2 regions of the Salinicola sp. CR57 genome follow, and region 1 is predicted to be linked to the other one. Evidence: predicted binding sites of a transcription regulator. Region 1 holds the regulator's gene; the other holds the start of a gene.

Region 1 (4,563 bases):
GCTCTATCGCTGGTCGGCCGGGGAGCTCGAGTGCGATATCCCGTGCGTGATCTCCAACCATGACGATCTGCGCGCCATGGTGGCCTGGTACGGAATTCCATTCCATCACGTTCCGGTTGAGCCCGGTGACAAGGCGTCGGCCTTTGCCCAGACCGAGCGTCTGATCACGGCGGCCGAAGCCGACAGCGTGGTACTGGCGCGATACATGCAGATTCTGCCACCCGATCTCTGCCAGCGGTATGCCGGGCGAGTCATCAATATCCACCACAGCTTCCTGCCGTCGTTCGCCGGGGCCAAGCCTTACCACCAAGCTTTCGAGCGTGGCGTCAAACTGATCGGTGCCAGCTGCCACTACGTCACCGAGGAGCTCGACGCGGGGCCGATCATCGAACAGGACATCCAGCGCGTGTCGCATTGCCATACACCCCAGGACCTGGTGCGTCTGGGGCGCGATGTGGAAAAGGCCGTGCTCGCGCGTGGATTGCGCTGGCATCTACAGGATCGCGTGCTCATTCACGGCAACAAGACGGTGGTGTTCTCCTGATCCGCGCCACCTGACGTTCAAGGCGTCGCCGGCTGGTCGCCGTCGAACAGGCCCAGCTGGCGCTGCTCCTGCTCCGGCACCAGCCGCACGCCGACACCCAGCAGCCTGACCGGGCGCTCGCCTCGTCGCCATGCGCTTTCCAGCAGCTCATGGAAGCGCGCGTCGATGATGCCGCGAGCCCCCGTTTCCTGCGTGGTGCTTGAGAAGTCGTCGAAGCGTACCTTGACGAACTGCTTGGCAATGGCGGGGTCGCCATGGCGGGCGATGCGATCGTGGAGTTTCTCGATCAGGGGCTCGAGCGCCCCGTGACAGTCACTGAGGTGGGGCAGGTCGCGGTCATAGGTGGTCTCGACGCTGACGGATTTGCGTTCACGCGAGACGTTGACCGGACGGTCGTCGATGCCGTGCGCCAATTCGTGCAGACGGCGTCCGAACTTGCCGAACTGATCCAGCAGCTTGTCCATCGGCTGGGCCCGGAGATCGGCACAACTGGCGATCCCCAGGGTATCGAGCTTGGTCGCCGTCGCCGGCCCAACGCCATGGAGTTTCCTGACCGGCAAGTCGGTAATGAACGACTCCATCTCCGTCGGTGGGATCACAAACAGGCCGTCCGGTTTGTCCCAGTCGCTGGCGATCTTGGCAAGGAACTTGTTGGGGGCGACGCCGACCGAGATGACGATGCCTGTTCTCGCCAGGGCTTCGTCCTTGAGCCAACGAGCCATCCAGGTGGCGCTGCCCCGGAATCGGGTGACCTCGGTCACGTCAAGGTAGGCTTCATCGAGAGAGAGCGGCTCGACCAGCGGTGTCAGTTCGTGAAAGATCGCCTGGATCTGTTGCGATACTTCCCGATACTTGTTGAAGTCGGGCGGCAGCAGCTTCAACTCGGGACACAGACGCAGCGCCCGCGCCGTGGGCATGGCGGAGTGCACGCCGAATTGCCGCGCCGGGTAGTTGCAGGTAGCGATCACTCCCCGTCGCTCGGCACTTCCGCCGATCGCCAGCGGCGTATTCGCGAGCGACGGGTCGTCGCGCATCTCCACGGCCGCGTAGAAGCAGTCGCAGTCGGCATGCAGAATCTTGCGCATGGCGCCGGGCGATAGCCTCAGTGAAGGCCGCTACCGTTGCCACCGCGAATGACGCCGACGCCGAGTCCCTCGATCTCAAGGTGCTGATGCTTCAGATCGATCACGATGGGTTCGAAATCCGCGTTCTCGGCGATGAGCGTGACCCGGCTGCCCTGGCGCTGGAAGCGCTTGACGGTGACGTCGTCCTCCAGCCTTGCCACGACGATCTGGCCGTTGCGAATCTCCTGGGTGCGGTGAACGGCGAGCAGGTCACCGTCGAAGATTCCGGCATCCTTCATCGACAGTCCGCGAACCCGGAGCAGGTAGTCGGCGCTGGGCGTGAAATAGTCGGCCGGCAGGGGGCAGTATCGGTCGATGTGTTCGGTGGCCAGAATCGGGCTGCCCGCAGCGACGCTGCCGATCACCGGCAAGCCCTCGATGGCGGCTTCGGCAGGTTCGGCTTCCTGCCCGCTGGCGGGCAATCGGATCCCGCGGGAAGTGCCAGGTATCATGCGGATGACGCCCTTGCGGTCCAGCGCGCGCAGGTGCTCCTCGGCGGCGTTGGGGGAGCGGAACCCCAGCGCGCGGGCGATTTCGGCTCGTGTCGGCGGGTAGCCGAATTCGCCCATCGTCTTGACGATGAAATCATAGACGTTCTGCTGTCGTGCGGTGAGCGGTCGCGCCATCGGTCTCTCCCGGGCCTTGAGGGTCAATCAGGCGATCTGGAGCCTGCTTGGATCGCCAGGCGTTATCCAACTGGACATGGATCGGATGGAGTGGCGTCCGGTCCGCGGCCAGGCGTGTTCATGCATACAGGCTGGAATTGTATCCAGTCATTCGCGATGAGGGAAGCCTTTCGCGCCCCGACTCGGAGACTCGGGGCCCCAGGTCCGACGAAATGCTCGATTGTGTGGCTTGTGTGGGAATGATTAGAATCATAATCGTTCTAAGTCGTTGTTCTCAGGCACGAGGTATGACATGGCCCGACCCGACACCGTTACTCGTATTCTCGATACGGCGGAGGTCCTTTTTGCCGAAAAGGGGTTCGCTGAAACCTCGCTGCGCAACATCACGACTCGGGCCAAGGTCAATCTGGCGGCGGTGAATTATCATTTTGGCTCCAAGAAAGCGTTGATCCAGGCCGTGTTTGCCCGCTATCTCGATCCGTTCTCGGAGCGGCTGAATCTGGCGCTGGATGGACTGGAGGCGCGCTACCGAAAGGAGGGCGTGCCGCTCGAGGTGCTGCTGGAGCAGCTTGCCACCAGCGTTCTGGATGTGCCCGCCGAACGCAATAGCCTCAAGGTCTTCATGAAGCTACTGGGGTTGGCCTATACGCAGGCCCAGGGTCATCTGCGGCGCTATATCCAGGAGCACTACGGGGAGACGTTCCACCGTTTCGTCCGCTGCCTGCGACTGGCGACGCCGGACCTGCCGGATGCCGAGCGATTCTGGCGGCTCCATTTCATGCTGGGCACCGTGATCTTCACCCTATCTGGACTGGATGCGCTGAGGGATATCGCCGACAGCGAGTATCAGGAACACATGTCGGTCAGGGAGCTGATCCGCCATCTTCGTCCGGTCGTGGTGGCCGGCATGCAGGCGCCGCTGCCTGCGTCCCTGGAGAAGGTCGGTTCGGCTGTCGAGTGAGAGGATGACTCCTGGCACCCTCGGCCTCTGTCATGGGAACCCGCTGTCGTCTAGAATCGGGCGCTCAATGGTCTCAGGTGTTAGCTATGACTCAACCTCTCGGCCCGGTCATGCTGGATGTCGAAGGCACCCGGTTACGTGACGAAGAGCGCCAGTTGATCTCGCGAGCGGAGGTCGGTGGTGTCCTGCTGTTTGCCAGAAACACCCCGGACGTCGCCACGACCCAGGCGTTGATCGGCCAGATTCGCGAGTGTCGACCCGACATCCTGGTTGCGATCGACCAGGAAGGTGGTCGGGTGCAGCGCTTGAAGGAGGGCGTGACGCAGATACCGCCCATGGCGGTACTGGGCCACCACTTCGTGGAGTTCCCCGAGTCGGCATTGACCCTGACCCAGGACGCCGGCTGGCTGCTGGGCATGGAGATGGCCGCTTGCGGATTCGATCTGAGTTTCGCGCCTGTGCTCGATCTCGACGACGATCAGTCGCCCGCCATCGGGTCGCGAAGTTTCTCGCCGGACCCGGAGGTGGTCGCCGTGCTGGCGGGCGCCTTCATCGAGGGGCTCCACGAGGCGGGCATGGTCGCGGTCGGCAAGCACTTCCCCGGCCACGGGGGAGCGCGGCAGGATTCTCATTTCGGGGTTGCCGAGGATCCGCGCTCCTTGGCGGAGCTGCGCGAGCACGACCTGGTTCCTTTCGCCAGGCTCGCCACCAAGCTGGACGGCATCATGCCGGCTCACGTCATCTACTCCGCGTTCGACGATCGGCCCGCCGGGTTCTCTCCCAGCTGGCTTGGTATGCTGCGCGAAGAGCTCGGTTTCAAGGGCGCCATCTTCTCGGATGATCTGACCATGGCGGCGGCGCACGCGGCCGGGTCACCCAGCGAGCGGGCCGAAGCGGCCTGGGGGGCCGGTTGCGACATGGCTGTCATCTGCAATGCTCCCGCAGCGGCACGCGAGATCGTCGCGGCCTGTGAGGGCCGCCAGACCCAGCGTGTCGCCAAGCTGCGTTACGCCCGCGCCCGTCCCACGCTGGCGTCGCTCACCGCGATCTCCCGCTGGCGGCGCACCCACGCCCGTCTTGAATCGCTCAACGAGTCCGAATGACGGGTAGAGTCCCCCTGTTTTCCCGCGACGGTCGGTGATGACCCTGGCCGTCGCTCTTTCCATGGTGAACCGTAGACGATGAATCAACCCCCCTCGATCGATGCCCTGAGCTCGATGCAGGAAGTGATGGACAACGCCGATTGCCTGATCGACCAGGCGCAGGTGGAACAGGCGCTGGACCGCATGGCGGCCGATATCACGAACC
Region 2 (4,563 bases), on a different contig from region 1:
GCAATCGGCGAGTGAGCGAAGAATACGGTGAATACCGCATGCGCCCGGAGGCTGCCTCAGAGCGACCCGTCAGCGAGGCTTCAAAACGTCGAACGGTCGTCGTGTCACGGCGAGGGAAAAGAAGGTAGGGAGGCAAAGAGGGAACCCGCCTGGGGTTCGGGTTGATATGGAATTGACGCTGGGGTGTCAGCGAGTGCCTTCTGGCCAGGCGTGTCTGATGGCATGGCGAACCTGTTCGAACTCGAAGCCCCGCCCCGCCAGGAAACGCTCTCTCTTGGCGCGATCCCTGGGCGTCGAGCCCGGTGAGTCGAAGCGCTTGGCGAGGGCCTGACTCGCCAGCTCCTTCCAGTCTGGGGCCTCGCTCTCGAAAGCCAACGCCATCAGCGACTCATCGATCCCCCGCTGTGCCATATCGACTCGAATCTTGACGGGCCCCTGGCCACGCGCGATGCGGGAGCGGACGAAAACCTCGGCGAATCTGGCATCGGATTGAAGCCCCTCCCTCGCCAGGTCGTCCAGCGCCTGTCGAATATCCGCGCTGTCCAGGCCCTTCGCGCTCATTCGCGTCTCCAGCTCGGCACGAGCATATTCGCGCCGAGCCAGGAACCGAATGGCAACGTCTCTGGGAGAGACCTCCCGGAGGGCTTCGTCACGAGAGACCTCATCACGAGAGACCTCATCACGAGAGGTCTCCTCATGACAGAGGGCGCCGTTGCGCTCAGCCATCAATCCCCCGCCTCCATCGATAGCGGCTTACAGCAGCGTATCACCGGCATCATCGCCCTCGGCGACAGCCGCTTCGGGCTCCTTCTCCTTGGTCGCCGGCACCGCGAGCAGCTGGGCCCGGATCTGCGTCTCGATCTCGGTCATCACCTCAGGATGCTCCTCGAGATACTGGGCGGCGTTGGCCTTACCCTGGCCGATCTTGCTGCCCTTGTAGCTGTACCAGGCCCCCGCCTTGTCGACCAGGTTGCACTGCACGCCAAGATCGATCACCTCACCGGCATGGTAGATACCCTTGCCATACAGGATCTGGAACTCGGACTGGCGGAACGGCGGCGCCACCTTGTTCTTCACCACCTTGACCCGGGTTTCGTTGCCGGTGACCTCGTCGCCCTGCTTGACCGAACCGATGCGGCGAATGTCGAGGCGCACGCTGGAGTAGAACTTCAGCGCGTTGCCCCCGGTCGTGGTCTCGGGGCTGCCGAACATCACGCCGATCTTCATGCGAATCTGGTTGATGAACACCACCATGCAGTTGGCGTTCTTGATGTTGCCGGTGATCTTGCGCAGTGCCTGGGACATCAGGCGCGCCTGGAGGCCGACGTGGGAATCGCCCATCTCCCCTTCGATCTCCGCCCGCGGCGTCAGCGCCGCCACGGAATCGATGATGATGACGTCGACGCCACCGGAGCGTACCAGCATGTCGCAGATCTCGAGAGCCTGCTCGCCGGTATCGGGCTGGGAGACCAGCAGCTCGTCGAGATCGACTCCCAGTTTTTCGGCGTAGCTCGGGTCGAGGGCGTGCTCGGCATCGACGAAGGCGCAGGTCTTGCCGTCCTTCTGGGCCTGGGCGATCACCGACAGCGTCAGGGTCGTCTTGCCCGAGGACTCCGGACCGAAGATCTCGACCACACGACCATAGGGCAACCCGCCCACACCCAGCGCGATATCCAGGCCCAGAGACCCTGTCGACACCACCGGGATCGCGGTACGCGGGGTGTCGCCCAAGCGCATCACGGTGCCTTTGCCGAATTGACGATCGATCTGCGACAGTGCCGCATTGAGTGCCTTGCTGCGGTTTTCGTCCTGTGCCATGAACGTCTCCTATGGATGCACGAAGTGAGGCGGGGCAGCGCCGATCACGGCGCTCGGCTCACGTACTGTATGGTTAGACAGTAGTATGGCGAAAAAAAGCGCTCTCGCCTATCCCCCGCCGAAGATTTTCAATCCTGCCGTCGCGAAGCGTCGGACGTCGACGACCCTGTCATCGCCGAGGCCCGCCGGGCCGACCTTCCGTCACCGACTCGACCAGCCCCGACAGCGCCACGGCAACCGCCGCCTCCCGGACCTGCCGACGATCGCCCGGCAGGTGATGACGCTCCACCCGCTGATGGTGCTGGTTGCCCCAGGCGAACCACACCGTACCCACGGGCTTGTCCGGGCTGCCCCCTGCCGGGCCGGCGACGCCGCTGACCGAGACACCGAGATCGGCCCCGCTGTCGCGGCAGGCGCCGATGACCATCTCCCTGACGGTCTGCTCGCTGACCGCGCCATGGGTCTCCAAGGTGGCCTGGGACACTCCCAGCAGGCGCCGCTTGGCCGCGTTGGCATAGGTCACGTAACCGGTCTCGAAATAGGCGGAGCTGCCGGCGATCGCCGTGATGGCGCTGGCCACGCCGCCGCCGGTACAGGATTCCGCCGTGGTCAGCCGGATGTCCTGGGCCAGACAGGCCTCCCCCAGGCGTCGGGAGAGCGCCTCGGCATCCAGTTCGGCATCTTGGCGCGGTATCGACGCGTTCGTCATGGCAACTTCCTCTTTCAGGGCTCGTTCCACTCGCTGGCTTTCACTCCCCGGAAAGCGGCGACCGAGCACCAACGGTAAACCGACCGCCATTCAGTATGCGGAGAATCGTGGGTCGTGCAATGGTTGCAGGAGTGCTGTGAGGATGTCTGGTATCGCGAAGGGTCGATCACGCCCTGATGGAGCAAGGCAGCGGCGGGAGGCGGTTCAGTCCGGCTCGCGGGGATCCCGATCCGGGGGGATCATCGCCGGATGACGCGCCGCCAGTTCGGCGACGGCGATCTCCAGCAGCACGACGGCCAGTTCGCTGAGATTCACGTTACGCTTGTTGGCTTCGATAGCCAACAGACGATACGTGGAATCGCTGAGGTGGTTGAGCACCAACCGGGCCATATGTGAGTCCTCAAGTGCCGATTTCACACACTGTAACGAGTTATCGACGGGCACTCAGGCTGAAATCACTACACCTGATGCATGATCCCCTCTAAGGCGACCGCCGCCTCGCGCGGTGCCGGACCCAGCCACCGCGTGGTAACCTTGCCCCTTTCGGTACGACCCGGCATTCCGATGCCCCTCTGTGTCCCAAGAATCGACGGAGTTTCCGAGACACCATGCAGGACGCGGCCTCCAGCAAGAGCACCCAGCATACGCCGATGATGGCGCAGTACCTCAAGATCAAGCGCGAGCACCCGGATGTACTGCTCTTCTACCGGATGGGCGATTTCTACGAGCTTTTCTACGACGACGCCAAGCGGGCCTCGCAACTGCTCGACATCACGCTGACGGCCCGTGGCCAGTCGGCCGGCAAGCCGATCCCCATGGCGGGTATTCCCTACCATAGCGTCGAGTCCTACCTGGCGCGCCTGGTCAAGTCCGGTCAGTCGGTGGCCATCTGCGAGCAGGTCGGTGATCCGAGCACGGCCAAGGGTCCGGTGGAACGCCGCGTCGTGCGCATCGTCACACCGGGAACGCTGCTCGACGAAGCGCTGCTCGATGCCAGCCGTGACAACCTGCTGGTCGCCCTCCATCGCACCGGCGAACGCTGGGGCATTGCCTGGCTGGAACTTTCCAGCGGCCGCTTCAGCGTGCTCGAGATCGATGGCGAGGCCGACATGCTGGCCGAGATTCATCGCCTGCAGCCCGCAGAACTGCTGATCGCCGAAAGCCTCGACCTCCCGCCGTCGCTGACGGAGCGGCGCGGCCTGAAACGTCAGAACGACTGGCATTTCGACCTGGAAACGGCCAATCGCCTGCTGTGCGACCAGTTCGAGGTCGCGGATCTCAGGGGCTTCGGCTGCACCCACCTCGAAACCGCGCTGGTCGCCGCCGGAGTGCTGGTCGACTACGCCAGGGACACTCAGCGTTCCCGGTTGCCTCACGTCACCGCGCTGAGCGTCGAGAGCCGTGACGAATCGGTGGTGATCGATGCCGCCAGCCGCCGTAATCTCGAGATCGACATCAACCTCGGCGGCAGCGGCGACAACACCCTGGCCAGCGTGCTCGACACGACCGTCACGCCGATGGGGTCGCGTCTGCTCAAGCGCTGGCTCAATCGGCCACTGCGTGACCGGCATCAGATCGGTGCCCGACAGGCAGCGGTACAACTGCTGCTCGACGCCGACCAGTACCTGCTGATCCGCGAGCCACTCAAAGAGGTTGGCGATGTCGAGCGGATACTGGCCCGGGTGGCACTGCGCAGCGCCCGGCCCCGAGATCTGGCCCGCCTGCGCGACGCGCTCAACGTGCTGCCGACACTGCAGGCCGACCTCGAGCGTATCGAGGGCGAAAGCGCACTGGACGACCTCGCCCGCCATATCCACCCCTATCCCGAACTGGCCGCCACCCTGACCCAGGCACTGATCGACAACCCGCCGGTGGTGATCCGGGATGGCGGGGTCATCCGCGAAGGTTTCGATGCCGAACTCGACGAGTATCGCGGCCTGGCCGAGCATGCCGGCGACTACCTGGTCCAGCTCGAGCTTCGTGAGCGCGAACGCACCGGCCTGTCCGGCCTCAAGGTCGGCTACAACCGGGTTCAC

The links. Region 1 encodes LexA, which represses DNA repair genes until DNA is damaged. Its sites were predicted from a motif close to TACTGTNTANNTANACAGTA; they were not measured.
Region 2: a site for LexA is predicted at 1,882-1,901, ahead of recA (recombinase RecA). Genes of this name have one in related genera too.

Annotation. Positions count from the first base shown of each region.
Region 1 is NZ_PZJL01000006.1:149,324-153,886, forward strand. Features, by position in the region: gene purU (formyltetrahydrofolate deformylase) at 1-544, shown strand, start outside; gene dinB (DNA polymerase IV) at 562-1,629, opposite strand; gene lexA (transcriptional repressor LexA) at 1,647-2,294, opposite strand; gene DOM56_RS10760 (TetR/AcrR family transcriptional regulator) at 2,587-3,255, shown strand; gene nagZ (beta-N-acetylhexosaminidase) at 3,342-4,358, shown strand; gene DOM56_RS10770 (hypoxanthine-guanine phosphoribosyltransferase) at 4,437-4,563, shown strand, end outside.
Region 2 is NZ_PZJL01000005.1:35,310-39,872, reverse strand. Features, by position in the region: gene DOM56_RS06780 (regulatory protein RecX) at 187-561, opposite strand; gene recA (recombinase RecA) at 754-1,818, opposite strand; gene DOM56_RS06770 (CinA family protein) at 1,988-2,527, opposite strand; gene DOM56_RS06765 (hypothetical protein) at 2,732-2,917, opposite strand; gene mutS (DNA mismatch repair protein MutS) at 3,136-4,563, shown strand, end outside.